2 regions of the Nocardioides sp. NPDC101246 genome follow, and region 1 is predicted to be linked to the other one. Evidence: riboswitches for the same ligand, from Rfam matches in the RefSeq annotation. Region 1 holds a riboswitch; the other holds the start of a gene.
The links. Region 1 has a riboswitch for S-adenosylmethionine ahead of ACIRON_RS12950 (aminotransferase class V-fold PLP-dependent enzyme). Riboswitches for the same ligand answer to the same signal wherever they lie in the genome.

Region 1 (7,515 bases):
CAGGTCACCCCGATCTGGTACGCCGACTTCGTCGAGTCTGCCGTACGCTCCGGCCACCCGGACGTGGCACAGCGGGTCGCCCAGGACCTGGCGAGCCGGGCGGCGGTGAACGGCATGCCCTGGTGCGAGGGAGTCGCCGAGCGGGCGCTCGCCCTGGTGAGCCCGGACGACGAGGCCGAGGCCCACTACCTCGCCTCGGTCGCGGCCCTGCACAAGACGCTGGCCGAGACCGAGCTCGGCCGGTCGTACCTGCTCTACGGCGAATGGCTCCGTCGCGTCCGGCGCCGTCGCGAGGCGGCCGAGCAGCTCCGTCTCGCACTGCAGCACCTGCGCCACAGCGGCGCCGAGATCTTCGTCCCGCGAGTGCTCGCCGAGCTCGAGGTCCTCGGCGCCCGGGCCGACGACGTGGACGCCGAGGCGAACCCACCGCTGGAGCTCACCACCCAGGAGCACACGATCGCGCGCCTGGCCGCCTCCGGGCGTACCAACGCCGAGATCGCGGCCAACCTGTTCATCAGCCCGAACACCGTCGACTACCACCTGCGGAAGGTCTTCCAGAAGCTCGGCATCTCCTCGCGCCGGCAGCTGGCCGACCGGCTGAACGCCTAGGGCGTGTCTCTCAAATCCACGCCCGCTACGCGGCGTTTCGCATCCGATCTGGCGGCGTTGTCGCCGCTCAACAGCCGTGAGGATGCCGTCGCGGCGGACGCCTTGCCAGATCGGCCCGAAACGCCGCTCGCGGCCACCGTGTCTTTAAGAGACACGCCCTAGACCGGCACCCGCAGCGGCACGCCCGGCGTCGGCCAGCGGAAGCGGTCTGCGATCCCGGGCGGAGCATCGGCCAGGTCGGCAAGGATCCGGCCCTTCCCCTGACGGAAGTGCGACCAGCCCTCGTAGTGCACCGGCACCACCGTGACCGGGTCGAGCAGCCCGCACAGCTCGACCGCGTCCCGCCCGCCCATCGTGTACGCGAGCGGGCCGGTCACCGGGAACCCGACACGTCCCAGGTGCAGGACCGCGGTCCCGACGTCGACCCGGGTCGCGACCTCGCGGAGACCGCCGTAGAGCACGGTGTCTCCCGAGATCCAGACGGCTCCGTGCTGCTGCCCCTCCCAGGTCAGCGAGAAGCCGATGACGTCGCCGACGATCGGTCGGCTGCCGAGGAAACCGTGACGCGCGGGAGTCGCGGTCACCGTGACCCTCGGACGGCCCGGCGCGTGCAGCTCCGTGCTCTGCCACGGCCGCAGACCCCTGACCGCCCGGACCAGGCGCGACCTGGAGAGCCTGACCGCGCCCGAGGCGGTGGTGGCCACGACCCCGGCACCTGGCAGCAGCGCCCGGCCGGCGTCGTCGAGGTTGTCGGCGTGATGGTCGTGGGTGAGCAGGACGGCGTCGACGGGGCCGATCTCGGAGGCGAGGACCGCAGGGCCCGCGGTCTTCCGGGAGGACGTACCCCAGCCGAACCTGTACGTCCGGCCGGGGGCGTCGAAGGTCGGGTCGGTCAGGATCCTCCACCCGGCGACCTCGAGGAGCGTCGTCGGTCCTCCGACGTGCGTGAGGGTGAGGTCCATCGCGCGGACTCAGGAGGCGCTGGGCTCGGTGGCGTCCTGCTGCCCGGTGTGGGAGAGCGCCCACTCCAGCGCGTGATCGGCGATCCCCTCCCACCCCGGACCGGCCACCATCAGATGCGGCCGGCCCTCGTACGTCTCGTGCTCGGTGACGGTTCCCTCGCCCTGGTAGTGCTTGACGTTCGAGGCCTGCACCGACGGCGGCATGATGTGGTCCTCGGACCCGGACAGGAACAGCAGCGGCGCGCGGTCGGCGTTCTTGAAGTCGACCCAGGCACCCTGGTGACCGGGCTGGAAGTTCGCCAGCACGGAGTCGAACAGGACCCGGCCCGAAGCCGGGATGTGGTAGCGCTCGTAGAAGGCCGCCGACTCCTCCTCGGTGTAGGTGTTCGTGAAGGCGTACCTCCACTGCTCGGCGTCGAACCCGACAGCGCGGTGGTGGTTGGCCGGGTTCTTGAGCACCGGGAAGACCGAGCGCAGCTGGCTCCACGGCGTGGCCCGGACGCCCTCGGTCGGAGCGGAGTTGAGGACGACTCCCGCGGCGCCGTAGCCGTGGTCCATCACGACCTGCGTGAACGCCCCGCCGGCCGAGTGGCCCATGAGGATCGGTGCGGTGTCGAGCGTGTCGAGGAAGGCCTCCAGGTGGGAGACGATCGCCTCCAGGGTGAGGTCCGCGATCGGGGTCGGGTCTTCGCGGAGGGCCTCGACCTCGACCTCGAAGCCGGGGTAGGCGGGGGTGTGCACGGTGAAGCCCTTGGCCTCGTACCGGGCCTTCCAGTGTTCCCACGACCGGGGTGTGACCCAGAAGCCGTGGACCAGAACGATGGTGTCCGGGGTGCTCATGTCAGGTTCCCTCTCTCATGCTGGGCTGGGACTCCGATCGTCCATCGAGGCGCGATGCGTCCGGACCACGTACGACGCGTAGTCCCGCGGGACTACGCGGTCCACGTGGTCCGCCGGGCCGGGGCGCTGCGTGAGGCTCGTCAGGACAGATCCCAACCGACCGTGGGAGGAAGCCGATGCCCTACATCACCGCCGACGACGGCGCCCAGATCTTCTACAAGGACTGGGGCGTCAGCGGAAGCCCCGTGCTGCTCAGCCATGGCTGGCCGCTCAACTCCGACGCCTGGGAGGCCACCGCGCTCTTCCTCGCGCAGCACGGCCACCGAGCCGTCGCCCACGACCGCCGGGGCCACGGCCGCTCCAGCCAGACCTGGTCCGGCAACGAGATGGACACCTACGCCGACGACCTCGCCTGCCTGATCGACGCGCTCGACCTGCGCGACCTCACCCTCGTCGGGCACTCGACGGGCGGCGGCGAGATCGTCAGGTACGTCGGGCGGCACGGCACCGGCCGCGTCACCGGGCTCGCCCTGGTCTCGGCGGTGCCGCCGCTCATGCTGCGGACCGAGGACAACCCCGAGGGGCTACCCGTCGAGGTCTTCGACGAGATCCGGGCCGGGGAGCTGGCCAACCGGGCCCAGCTCTACCGCGACCTGGCCGACGGACCGTTCTTCGGGCACAACCGGAACGGCGACGTCCCGCAGGGCTTCCGCGACGCCTTCTGGCTCCAGGGCATGGCCTCCGGGCACCGTGGCGCCTACGAGTGCATCGCCGCCTTCTCCGCCACCGACTTCCGGCCCGACCTGGCCAAGATCGACGTGCCGACGCTGGTCGTGCACGGCGACGACGACCAGATCGTGCCGATCGAGGTCGGGGGCCGCCGCTCGGTCGAGCTGATCGACGGCGCGGAGCTGAAGGTCTACGAGGGTTCCAGCCATGCCCTCCCCGACACCGATCGCGATCGCCTGCACGCCGACCTGCTGGCCTTCATCGACCGCTGAGCCGCCTACGGCACCCTCGCACGCCAGGCCGGGGTCCCGTGCTTGCTCTCGACCAGCGCCGCGGCCTCCTCGATCGTGGCCTGGTCGAGGCCGACGTACGCCGCGCCGAAGCTCTGCTCGAACTCCGCGAGCAGCGCGTCGATGACCTTCTCGCGGCTCAGCCCGGTCTGGGAACGGATCGGGTCGACCCGCTTGGCCGCGCTCCGGGTGCCCTTGTCGGACATCTTCTCCCGGCCGATTCGGAGCACCTCGAGCATCTTGTCGGCGTCGATGTCGTAGGCCATCGTGACGTGGTGCAGGACGCCGCCCGGGATCCGCTTCTGCGCGGCGCCGGCGATCTTGCCGACCGGGGAGGCGATGTCGTTCAGACCGGCGTAGGCGGCCTCGATGCCGACGCTGCGCAGGCCGCGCAGCACCCACTCGTCGAGGAAGGCGTACGACTCCTGGAAGGTCATGCCGGCCACGAGCGTGTCGGGCACGGCGAGGCTGTAGGTGATGGTGTTGCCCGGCTCGACGAACATCGCGCCGCCGCCGGAGATGCGGCGTACGACCTCGATGCCGTGCCGCTCGGCGGCGGCTTCGTCGACCTCGTTGGTGAGGGACTGGTAGCTGCCGATCACGACCGCGCTGCCGGCCCAGTCCCAGAACCTCAGATTGGGGGCGCGGCGGCCCTCGGCGACCTGGCGGACGATGATCTCGTCGAGCGCCATCTGCATCGTCGGCGACAGCGGGCCGGTCTCGACGATCTCGAGGTCGAGGTCGTCCCAGGTCGTGGCCCTGCCCAGCGCGCGCAGCACCGTCAGGGCGATGTCGCGGGTCCCGAAGCCGACCAGCTCGGCATCACGGGCCGCGGCGTCGAGGTCCGCGGTCAGCCGGTCGAGGGACACGTCGACCGATTGCCCCTCCAGCGCCGCGGTCAGCCACGCCAGCGCCTCGTCGGGTTCCAGGAAGAAGTCGCCCGAGAGGACCACATCGTCGATCGTGTCAGCGGAGACCGTCGCGTCGACGACGACCAGCTTGCCGCCGCGTACCTTCCGCTCGCCATGCACTCGTTCGCTCACATCTTCTCAACACCGTGAACGCGACGATTCATCCCGCCGAGACGTCGCTCCCGTCGGCCGAGACGTCACTCCCGTCGATCGAGACGTCACTCCCGTCGATCGAGACGTCACTCGCTGCCCACTCGGCCGACGCAGCTGACGCCTCGGCCGACCTACCTGACGCCTCGGCAGGGTTGCTTCAGACGGCGGCGCCGCAGGAGCCGGCGGTGTCGGCCAGACGGGTCAGTCCGGCAGGGCCGACGAGCAGGCGGGGGTCCTCGGCCAGCGTCCAGGCTCCGTCGGTGAGGACGTAGTCGCCCCGGACGTGACCGGCGAGCAGGGACCGTACGCCGGCCACCAGCCGGTCCACGTCGGCGAGCGAGGTGCCGATGCCGATGCTCGCGCGGACCGCGCCGGCGGTGAGCCCGAGGCGCTTGAGGAGCGGCTGGGCGCAGAAGCGGCCATCGCGTACGCCCAGGCCGTGCTCGGCGGAGAGGTAGGCCGCGACGTGGCCGGGCTCGATGCCGTCGACCGTGAAGGTGACGACCCCGACCGGCTCGTCGGAGTCGGGCCACAACCGGATCACCTCGACTCCGTCGAGCGCGGACAGGCCGGCCACGAGGCGCCCCCTCAGTGATGCCTCGTGGCGGTCCAGGTCGGCGGCCGCGAGACCGCCGAGAGTCGTACATGCCGCGGCCAGCGCGGCGGCGCCGATGACGTTGGGCGAGCCGCCCTCGTGGCGCGCGGGCGCGGGCTGCCACGTGGTCTCGCCCACCTCGACGTCGTCGACCGCCCCTCCCCCGGCGAGGTAGGGAGTGCCGACGTCGAGCCAGTCGCGACGCCCGACCAGGGCGCCGGCGCCGTAGGGCGCGTAGAGCTTGTGGCCGGAGAAGGCGACGTAGTCGGCACCGGTCGCGGCCAGCGAGAAGTGCCGGTGGGCCAGCAGCTGGGCACCGTCGACGAGGACCCGGGCACCGTGGGCGTGGGCCAGGGTGACGATCTCGCCGACCGGCAGCGCCTCGCCGGTGACGTTGGAGGCACCGGTGATCGCGACCAGGGCGAAGCTGTCGCGGGCCAGCTCGCCGGCGAGGGCGTCGATGGTGCCGGCGAGGGTGTCCCTGCCCGCGACCACGGTGACGCCGGCACCGACACGGCGCCACGGGAGCAGGTTGGCGTGGTGCTCGATGTCGAGGACGAGCACCCGGCCCGGTACGCAGCCCGCCAGCAGGTTCACCGCGTCGGTGGTGTTGCGGGTGATGACGGTGACGTCGTCCTCGCGCGCTCCGACGTAGGCGCCGATGGTCGCGCGCGACTCCTCGTAGAGCGCGGTCGAGACCTGGGACAGGTAGCCGGCGCCACGGTGGACCGAGGCGTACCAGGGCAGGACCTCGGCCACCCGGTCGGCCACGCTCTGCAGCGCCGGCGCCGACGCGGCCACATCGAGGTTGGCGTACGTCGTGGTCGTTCCGTCCAGCAGCGGGACCTGAGTCTTCGAGCCGACGAGAGGAAGCAGGGACATGGGGGCACCCTTCGGGGTCATGGCTCCCCCAGGGCTGCCCGGCGAAGCACGCGCTTGCCCGCGCCACCTCGGCGAGGGCCTGGTCGTCACCCGGAGCACCCCACCGCGTGGGAGGGTTGCCCGCCAGCAAGCCGGGGCTTAGCGCTGGCAGTCGTGACCTTCGCGAAGATCCTGCCCGAGACCGGACGCGCCCACCAACTCGTCATCTCGATCGGTGGGCACGCGTCTCAGATCACGGACGCCCCTCCCAGGGGTTTCCGTTGCCGTTGCCGTTCCCGTTGTCGCAGGTGCCGAAGAACTCCGAGACCGGGTCGCACTCCTCGCCGTCGTCCTCCTCCGGCGGTGCGGGCGGAGCCGGCGGAGCCGGCGGAGCGATCAGCTCCTCCTCGTGGCCGGACTCGGGATCCTGGCCGTCGACGTAGACGGGTTCGGGGAAGTTCTCGACCTCCTTGCCCTCCATGGCGTCCGCCATGATGGCCGCCCAGGTCTCGGTGGGATAGTCCGCGCCGAAGTAGGAGGGCATCCAGCCGCCGTCGAGCTTCCCCTCGCCGTTGCCGCGCGAGTAGCGCACGGCGGTGGCGATCTGCGGGGTGAACCCGACGAACCAGGACGAGCAGACGTACTGCGCGGTGGTGCAGGTGCCGGTGCCGGTCTTGCCGGCCACCGGCCGGCCGATGCTCTGCGCCTTCTGGCCGGAGCCGCTCTGCACCACGCCCTGCATCGCGTACGTCACGTCGGCGGCGACGTCCTCGGAGATCGCGTGGCGGGCGTTCTTGCGGCCGTTCCAGCTGTAGAGGACGTTGCCGGCGCGGTCGCGGACCTTCTTCACCACGTGCACGTCGTGGCGGTAGCCGCCGTCGGCGATCGTGGCGTAGGCGTTGGCCATGTTGATGGGGCTGACGTTGGCACGGCCGAGGGCGATCCGGTCGTCGGTCTTGTGGTCGAAGTCGGTGGTGGTGCTGGGGATCCCGGGGAACTTCGGGTTCGCCTTCGCCGGCGCGACCCCCGCGGCGACCGCGGTGTCGTAGATCGCCTTGCGGCCCTCCTCGGGGCCACCCATCGACTCGGTCATGTCGATGTAGGCCGTGTTCACCGACTGCTCCATCGCCTTGAGCATGGTGATGTGCTGGCCGTAGTCCATCCCGTCCGCGATCCCGGCCTGCTCACCCTCATTGACGACCTCCTGCCCGGTGTAGGTCGTGAACGGCGAGTCACCCGCCCAGGTCGACTTCAGCGAGTAGCCCTTCGAGATCGCCGCGGCGGTGGCGAAGGCCTTCATCGTCGACCCGGCGTGACCGCCGGTCGCGGCCCAGTTGTGCTGGCTGTCGAGGTAGTCCTGGCCACCGTAGAAGCCGAGCAGCGCACCGGACCCGACGTCGACCGAGGCGGTCGCCACGTGCAGGGCGTTCTTCTGGTCCGGGTCGCCCTTGACGTACGCCTTCCGGTTCTTCGGCTTCACGGTCTTGGCCGCCGAGGCCGACGCCTTCATCACCTTCGTCGACAGGGTGGAGGTGATCCGCAGACCACCGCTGTCGATCTCCTCC
Region 2 (7,515 bases), on a different contig from region 1:
GCAGCCCCGACGACCGCTACGTGATCTTCACCGGCGGCACCACCGGGATGCCGAAGGGCGTCGTGTGGCGCCAGGAGGACATCATCCGGGCCGCGATGAACGCGAGCCGGTTCGGGGCGCCGTTCGACACCGTCGAGCAGCTCGCCCAGGAGGCGGCGGCACAGGAGACACCGATGGTGCTGCTGGCGTGCGGCCCGATGATGCACGGCGGCAGCCAGTGGATCATGGGCAACGGCCATGTCGGCGGCTGCACGGTCGCGCTCTTCACAGAGCCGACCTGGTCACCCGAGAGCATCCTGGACCTCGTCCAGGCGGCCGGGGTCAACTCGCTCACCTTCCTCGGCGACGCGATGGGGCGCCCGGTGGCCGAGGCGATCCTGCGCGAGCCCGAGCGCTGGGACCTGAGCAGCCTGTTCGCGGTCTCCAACGGCGCCGCCCCGCTCTCCGCGGGGGTTCGCACCCAGCTCCGGGAGGCACTGCCGGGCCGCTACATCCTCGACTCCTACGGCGCCTCGGAGTCCGGAGCGACCGGCATGCAGGTCGACGAGGGCAACGAGGGCGCGCAGGCCGCGCCGAAGTTCCAGGTCGGGATCGACGTACAGGTCTTCGACACCGACCTGTCGCCGTGCGCCCCGGGCGAGACCGGGATGCTCGCGCGCACCGGGTCGATCCCGCTGGGCTACTACAATGACCCGGCCAAGACCGCGGCGACGTTCAAGGAGATCGACGGGCAGCGCTGGTCGATCCCCGGCGACTTCGCGCGGCGCGAGGAGGACGGCTCGATCACCGTCCTGGGCCGCGGCTCGGGCTGCATCAACACCGGCGGCGAGAAGGTCTTCCCCGAGGAGGTCGAGGCGGTCCTGCTGCGTCACGCCGACGTCTTCGACACCGCGGTCGTCGGCACCCCGCACGAGCGCTGGGGCCAGCAGGTGACCGCTCTCGTGCAGCTCCGCGAGGGCGCCACGACCTCGGACGACGCGCTGCGGGAGCACTGCCGCAGCCTCATCTCCGCCTACAAGGTGCCCAAGGACATCCTGCTCGTGGAGCGAGTCCCTCGCACGCCCGTGAGCAAGGTGGACTATCGTGCGAGCGCTACGGTCGCTGCCGAGCTGCTCGAGGCGCGTAGGTGACGACCGGCTGATCCGACGTACGGTTCGGTTGCCGTACGGCCCTACCCCTGGAAAGCCTACGTCTCTGTGTCCGCCGTGATCCCCCTCACACTGCCCGACATCCTGGAGGCGATGGCCGATGCGATCCCTGATCGCACGGCTGTCGTCACCACCGACCGCGCCTACTCCTACGCCGAGATCGACGAGCGTGCCACGCGCCTGGCCAACCACCTGCTGAGCGTCGGCCTCGAGCCTGGTGCCCAGGTCGCCGTCCACGCGACCAACCGGATCGAGTGGGTCGACGCGCTCTACGGATGCCTCAAGGCCCGCACGATCCCGGTCAACATCAACCACGCCTACCGGCGCGACGAGCTCGCCCGGACGTACGCCGCCACCGACTGCGTCGCGGCCATCGTCTCCCCCGAGTTCACCGACGACCTCGACGAGCTCGACCTGAAGCTGGACCACCGGGTCGTCCTCGGCCCCGACTACGACGCCAAGGTCGCCGCGGCGTCCAAGGAGCGGCCGACCGTCGGACGTACGCCCGGTGACTGGCACATCATCTTCACCACCGGCACCACGGGCACCCCGAAGGGTGCGGTCTGGCGCCAGGAGGACCTGATCTGGGCCGCGCTGAACACGGTCCGCCGCAACGCGCCGATCCCGTCGGTCGAGGGCCTCGCCGCCGAGGCGGCCGCTCGCGACTCGGGTGTCGTCCTGCTCGCCGGCGGTCCGCTGCTGCACGGGCAGAGCCAGCTACTGCTCCTGCGGGCGCTGGTCGCCGGTGGCACCGCGGTGCTCGACACCTCGCCCACCTTCTCCGCCGAGGCGTTCCTCGACCTCGCCGAGCAGGCCGGCGCGACCGCGATCACGCTGCTGGGCGACGCCCAGGCGCGGCCGGTCGCGGCGGCGCGGCTGGTCGGCAAGAAACGCTGGCCGCTGCGCTCGCTCGCCGGTGTCTCCAACACCGCGGCGCCGCTCTCCGAGAACGTCCTCGGGGTCCTGCGCAACGCGTTCGCCCGCCGGGTCATCGTCGACTCCTACGGCACGCTGGAGACCGGCGTCACCGGCTCCCGCGCCGACGACGGCTCCCCGCTCGCGCCCGGCGAGGCACGGTTCATGGTCGGCCCGGAGGTGGAGGTCTTCAACCCCGACCTCACCCCGGCGGCTCCCGGCGTCGAGGGCCTGCTGGCCCGCTCCGGCCCCTCGGCCCTCGGCTACTACAAGGACAACGCCCGCTCGGCCACCGCGATCAAGCTGATCGACAACCGGCGCTGGACCTTCCCCGGCGACCTCGCCCGTCGCGAGCACGACGGCTCGATCACACTGCTCGGCAGGGCCGCCACGCTCGTACGCACCGGTGACCTCGAGATCCACCCCGAGACCATCGAGGGCGTGCTCCTCGCCCACGGCGACGTCGTCGACGCCGCAGTCTTCGGCATGCCTCACCCGCGCTGGGGCCAGCAGGTAGCGGCGCTGGTGCAGCTGGCTCCGTCGTCGGCGACGACCGCCGCCGACCTGCGCAAGCACTCCCGCGACCTACTCGGGGAGTCGCACGAGCCCAAGCTCGTCCTGCTCGTCGACGCGGTGCCGCGTACGCCTGCGGGGACCGTCGACTACCGCGCCGCCACCGGCCTCACCGCCGACATGCTCAGCACCGGCGGGCTCGGTAGTGGCGGGAGGGGCCCGGACGAGGACGACGCCGAGGCCGAGACCGGCGCGTAGGCCGCACCGAGGGGCGCCTCAGCTCTCGCTGGGGCGCCCCTCGGTGACGTCCACGGCCTCGGGCAGGTGGTGGCCGAACGGGACCCGCTCGACCTGCCCCAGCGCGGCGAGGACGGAGGGCAGCATCGCCTTCGCGGTGCGCTTGTAGCCCATCGCGCTGGGATGGAAGTGGTCGATCGCGAACATCTCGTCGGGGTTCGTGATGAAGAACGGGCCGACGACCTCGGAGAGCGAGACGACGTGGGCGCCCTTGGCCAGCGCGGTCTCCCGCTGCCCGTCTGCCAGCTGCTTGGCGATCCTGCGCCCGAGCGAGCGCAGCGGCTGCGGCAGCGGTCGGACCGCACCGACGTCGGGGCAGGTCCCGACCACCACCTCGGCGCCGCGTTCCCGCAGGGCGTCGATGACCTCTCCCAGCACCCGGGTGGAATCCTTCTGCGGTACCCGGTGGGTGACGTCGTTGCCGCCGACGATGACCACCGCGACGTCGGGTCGGTAGGTCTCAGGCAGCGACTCGAGCTGGGCGGGAACCATCGAGGTCTCCGCCCCGACCACCGCGGCCGTACGCAGCCGCACCGGCCGCTGCAGGGCCTTCGCCGTTCCCTTGGCCAGCCGTGCGCCGAGGGTGCCACCCCTGGTCTCCGCACCGAGTCCGGCGGCGATCGAGTCGCCGAGGACGAGGAGCTCCACCGGCGTACCGCTGTAGGTCTTCTTGTAGACCTTGTCGGCGTAGATCGCCTCCTCGCCGAGCGGCTTGCCGATCACGTCGCGCGCGTGCGCCGCCTGTCTCTTCAGCAACGTCACGAACCCGGCACCTGCGGCTGCCCCCACCACACCGACTGCGCCGGCGACTCCCGCGGTGGCGGCGACCATGCCGAGCCACCTGGCCTCTTCACTCGTCTTCGCGCTGCTCACATTCCTTATCTGTAGCGCACGTAGGTGAACGCGGGGTTCCTTCATCACGGTATGCAGGTCAAGGGCCACATCTCCTGCGGAGCTCCGCAGGGGATGTGAGCCTTCGTCTGCATACCTTGCCGAAGGAACAGCCCTAAGCCTGGGAGAGCCCGGCGTCCTCGAAGGCGTCGTAGTTGGGGGCGATGGTGGCGCGGGGGCCGACGATGCCGCTGATCGCGTCGAGCGTCTTGAGGCCGTGGCCGGTGTTGATGATCACCGTCTCCAGGCTCGGGTCGAGGGCGCCGGTCTCGACGAGCTTCTTGGTGACCGCGAGGGTGGTGCCGCCGGCGGTCTCGGTGAAGATGCCCTCGGTGCGGGCCAGGAGCACGATCGCGGCGCGGATCTCGTCATCGGTGACCTCCTCGACGGCGCCGCCGGAGGAGCGGGTGGCGTCGAGGACGTAGATGCCGTCGGCGGGGTTGCCGATGGCCAGCGACTTGGCGATCGTGTCGGGCTTGACCGGGCGGATGGCGTCGACGCCGGCCTTGAACGCGGTCGCGACCGGGTTGCATCCGGTCGCCTGGGCGCCGAAGATCCGGTAGGGCTTCTCCTCGACCAGACCGAGCTTGATCAGCTCCTTGAAGGCCTTGTCGACCTTGGTCAGCTGGGATCCGGAGGCCACCGGGATGACGATCTGGTCGGGCAGGCGCCAGCCGAGCTGCTCGGCGATCTCGTAGCCGAGGGTCTTGGAGCCCTCGGCGTAGAAGGGACGTACGTTGACGTTCACGAACGCCCAGCCGTCCTCTTCCGCGGCGATCTCCTGGGCGAGCTTGTTGACGTCGTCGTAGTTGCCGTCGACGGCGATCAGGTTGTCGGTGAAGACGGCGGAGTTGACCTGCTTGGGCTGCTCGAGGTTGCTCGGGATGAAGACCGCGGTCGGGATGCCGGCCCGCGCGCCCGCCGCCGCCACCGCGTTGGCCAGGTTGCCGGTGCTCGGGCAGGCGAAGACCTTGGCGTCGAGCTCGCGGGCGGCACTCAGCGCGCAGGCGACCACGCGGTCCTTGAAGGAGTTGGTCGGGTTGGTCGAGTCGTCCTTCACCCAGATCTTCTCGATGCCGAGCTCCTTGGCGAGGTTCTTCGCGTCCAGGAGCCGGGTGAAGCCGGGCTCGGTGTTGGGGCTCTGCTCGATGTCGTCGGGCACCGGCAGCAGCGCCTTGTAGCGCCAGATGTTGCGGGGTCCGTCCTCGATCTCCTCGCGGGTCACGGCCGGGAAGTCATAGGCCACCTCCAGTGGCCCGAAACACTCCGGACAGGCGTAATGCGGTCCGAGCTCGACCTGGTTGCCGCACTCCCGGCACGACAGGGCCGAGGCGTTGCCGAACGCACCCTCGCGCAGGGCCTTCTTCTCCGTGGTCACAGCGCTCATGAGAAACCTCCTCCTCATCTTCCCCGATCACGTCTCTCGCGCCGGGCCGGAATTAGCACCTGCTCCGCTACCCGCCCTGGCATGGGAGGAGGCTCGCGGTCGGTTGCCGGGACTTCACTGGGCCGTTCCCTCAGTCCCTCTCGATGAGCAGTAGCGATCGTACGGCAGGTATCAACCGCCAAACACACCCGGGTTCCACTCCGCGGACCATGCGTCCACGATATGGACAGTCAGCGGGCACGGAGACGCCGCAGCATGCGGGCGTCATCGAACCCCACCGCACGGGCGGCCGTCTCCATGGTGGTGCCCGCGGCGAGCAGGTGGTCGGCGCGCTCGCGGCGAAGAGCCTGCTGGTAGCGGAGCGGCGTGAGACCCGTCGCGCTCACGAAGGCGCGGGTCAGGGTGCGCTCGCTCACGCCCGCCCCCTCGGCGAGGCCGGCGAGCGGGAGCGGCTCGGCGAACCGGGCGTCGATGACGTCCTGCACGTGGTGGACGGTGTCGTCGAGATGGTTCCGGTGGCGCAGCAGGACGCTCTCCTGCGGCTGGTCGCCGTTGCGCCGCGCGTAGACGACCATGTCGCGGGCCACCCGGGCCGCCAGCGCCGGTCCGTGGCGCATCGCGAGGAGATGAAGGCTCAGGTCGATGCCGCTGGCGATACCGGCCGAAGTCACGATCCGGTCATCGCTGGTGAAGAGTACGTCGCGCACCACCCGGGCCATCGGATAGCGCCGGGACAGCGCGTCCTGGAGGTCGTGATGGGTGGTACAGCGGCGTCCGTCGAGGAGACCTGCCTGGCCAAGGGCGTCAGCGCCGGCGCAGACGCTCGCCACCTCGCCCCCGGCCGCATGGTGGGCGCGCAGCCGCTCGGCGGTCTCGCGGCTGAGCCGGGGCCCGGCGACGAGGTCGTACGCCGCCCGCCAGCCCGGCACCAGGAGCAGGTCGCCGGGGTCGAGATCGGGCCACTCGCCGCGGGCCGCTAGAGGCAGCCCCTGTGCCGAGAGCACCTCCCCCGGCTCGGCACCCGCGACGTAGACGAGGTCGTAGGGGTGCCCCAGGTTGCCCGCGGTGTGGAAGGCCTGTGCCGGCCCGGCGAGGTCGAGCAGATGTACGCCGGGCAGCAGCACGAACACGACGGCGCTCATGCCACAGATGCTGTCACGGCCTCCAAGTCGGCGATGGTCGTGATCTCGGCGAACCGGCCGCTGAGCACGAGTTTCGTACGCTCGACGACCTCTTCGGCCGACAGCCCGCCCAGCGGCTCGGTGGTGACCGCGTCGGCGACATAGGTGACCCGGTAGCCGAGGTCGGACCCGACCCGGGCGGTGGTCTCGACGCACTGCTCGGCGCGGATCCCGGACACCAGGAGCTCGGTGATCCCGTGCTCGGTCAGGATCTGCTGCAGGTTGGTCGTGGTGAAGGCATTGTGGGAGGTCTTGCGGACCTCGACCTCGCCCGGCTTCGGGCCACTGAGCCCGTCGAGGTAGCGCACGTGACCGGTGGCCGGGTCGAAGGCGTTGCCGCTGCCGGGCTCGGTGTGCAGCACCCAGACGACCAGGTCGCCCGCGGCGCGCGCGAGGCTCAACAGCCTCTCGGCCCGCTCGGCGATGTCGGGGTGAAGGGTCTGCTCCCACTTGTCCAGCTGACGGAAGGATTCCTGGATGTCGATGACGAGAAGGGCTCGGTTGCTCATGTGTCCAGTGTGCGAGCTGCCCGCTCGATGCACGAGGCATCAAGCGGGCAGCAACCGGAACGATCCGGTCAGGCAGCGACCACAGGGGTCTCGTTGGTGGCCTCCCCCTCGGCGGGAGCCAGGGCGCCGCGTACGACATCCCGGACATCGCTGACCAGGTTGATCTTCAGCGCCTGCTTCACCTCATCGGGCACCTCGTCCAGGTCGGGCTCGTTGCGCTGCGGCACGAAGACCTCGGTCAGACCGGCTCGCTGAGCGGCGAGCAGCTTCTGCTTGAGGCCACCGATGGGCAGCACCCGGCCGGAGAGCGAGACCTCACCGGTCATCCCGACCTCGCCGCGCACCGGGCGACCGGTTGCGAGCGAGGTGAGCGCGGTGACCATGGTGATGCCGGCGCTCGGACCGTCCTTGGGCACCGCACCGGCCGGCACGTGGACGTGCAGCGAGCGGTCCAGCACCGCCGGGTCCACACCCAGCTCGGCCGCGTGCGAGCGGACGAAGGAGAGCGCGATCTGCGCGGACTCCTTCATCACCTCGCCGAGCTGGCCGGTGATGTTCAGGCCGGTCTGCCCGTCGGCCGCGGACGCCTCGATGAAGAGGACGTCCCCGCCCAGGCCGGTGACGGCCAGTCCGGTGGCGACACCCAGGACCGACGTACGCTCTGCCGACTCCGG

Region 2: linked by a shared signal. The riboswitch ahead of thrC (threonine synthase) and the one ahead of ACIRON_RS12950 (aminotransferase class V-fold PLP-dependent enzyme) in region 1 are both predicted to bind S-adenosylmethionine.

Annotation. Positions count from the first base shown of each region.
Region 1 covers NZ_JBIWNX010000006.1:162,513-170,027, forward strand. Annotated here, with positions in the region: gene ACIRON_RS12925 (AAA family ATPase) at 1-609, shown strand, start outside; gene ACIRON_RS12930 (MBL fold metallo-hydrolase) at 768-1,571, opposite strand; gene ACIRON_RS12935 (alpha/beta hydrolase) at 1,581-2,411, opposite strand; gene ACIRON_RS12940 (alpha/beta fold hydrolase) at 2,588-3,412, shown strand; gene ACIRON_RS12945 (biotin/lipoate A/B protein ligase family protein) at 3,418-4,473, opposite strand; gene ACIRON_RS12950 (aminotransferase class V-fold PLP-dependent enzyme) at 4,652-5,971, opposite strand; SAM riboswitch class IV at 6,017-6,130, opposite strand; gene ACIRON_RS12955 (transglycosylase domain-containing protein) at 6,204-7,515, opposite strand, start outside.
Region 2 covers NZ_JBIWNX010000013.1:18,159-25,673, forward strand. Annotated here, with positions in the region: gene ACIRON_RS22330 (AMP-binding protein) at 1-1,130, shown strand, start outside; gene ACIRON_RS22335 (AMP-binding protein) at 1,206-2,834, shown strand; gene ACIRON_RS22340 (SGNH/GDSL hydrolase family protein) at 2,853-3,746, opposite strand; gene thrC (threonine synthase) at 3,880-5,151, opposite strand; SAM riboswitch class I at 5,163-5,301, opposite strand; gene ACIRON_RS22350 (GlxA family transcriptional regulator) at 5,382-6,293, opposite strand; gene ACIRON_RS22355 (isochorismatase family protein) at 6,290-6,841, opposite strand; gene lon (endopeptidase La) at 6,910-7,515, opposite strand, start outside.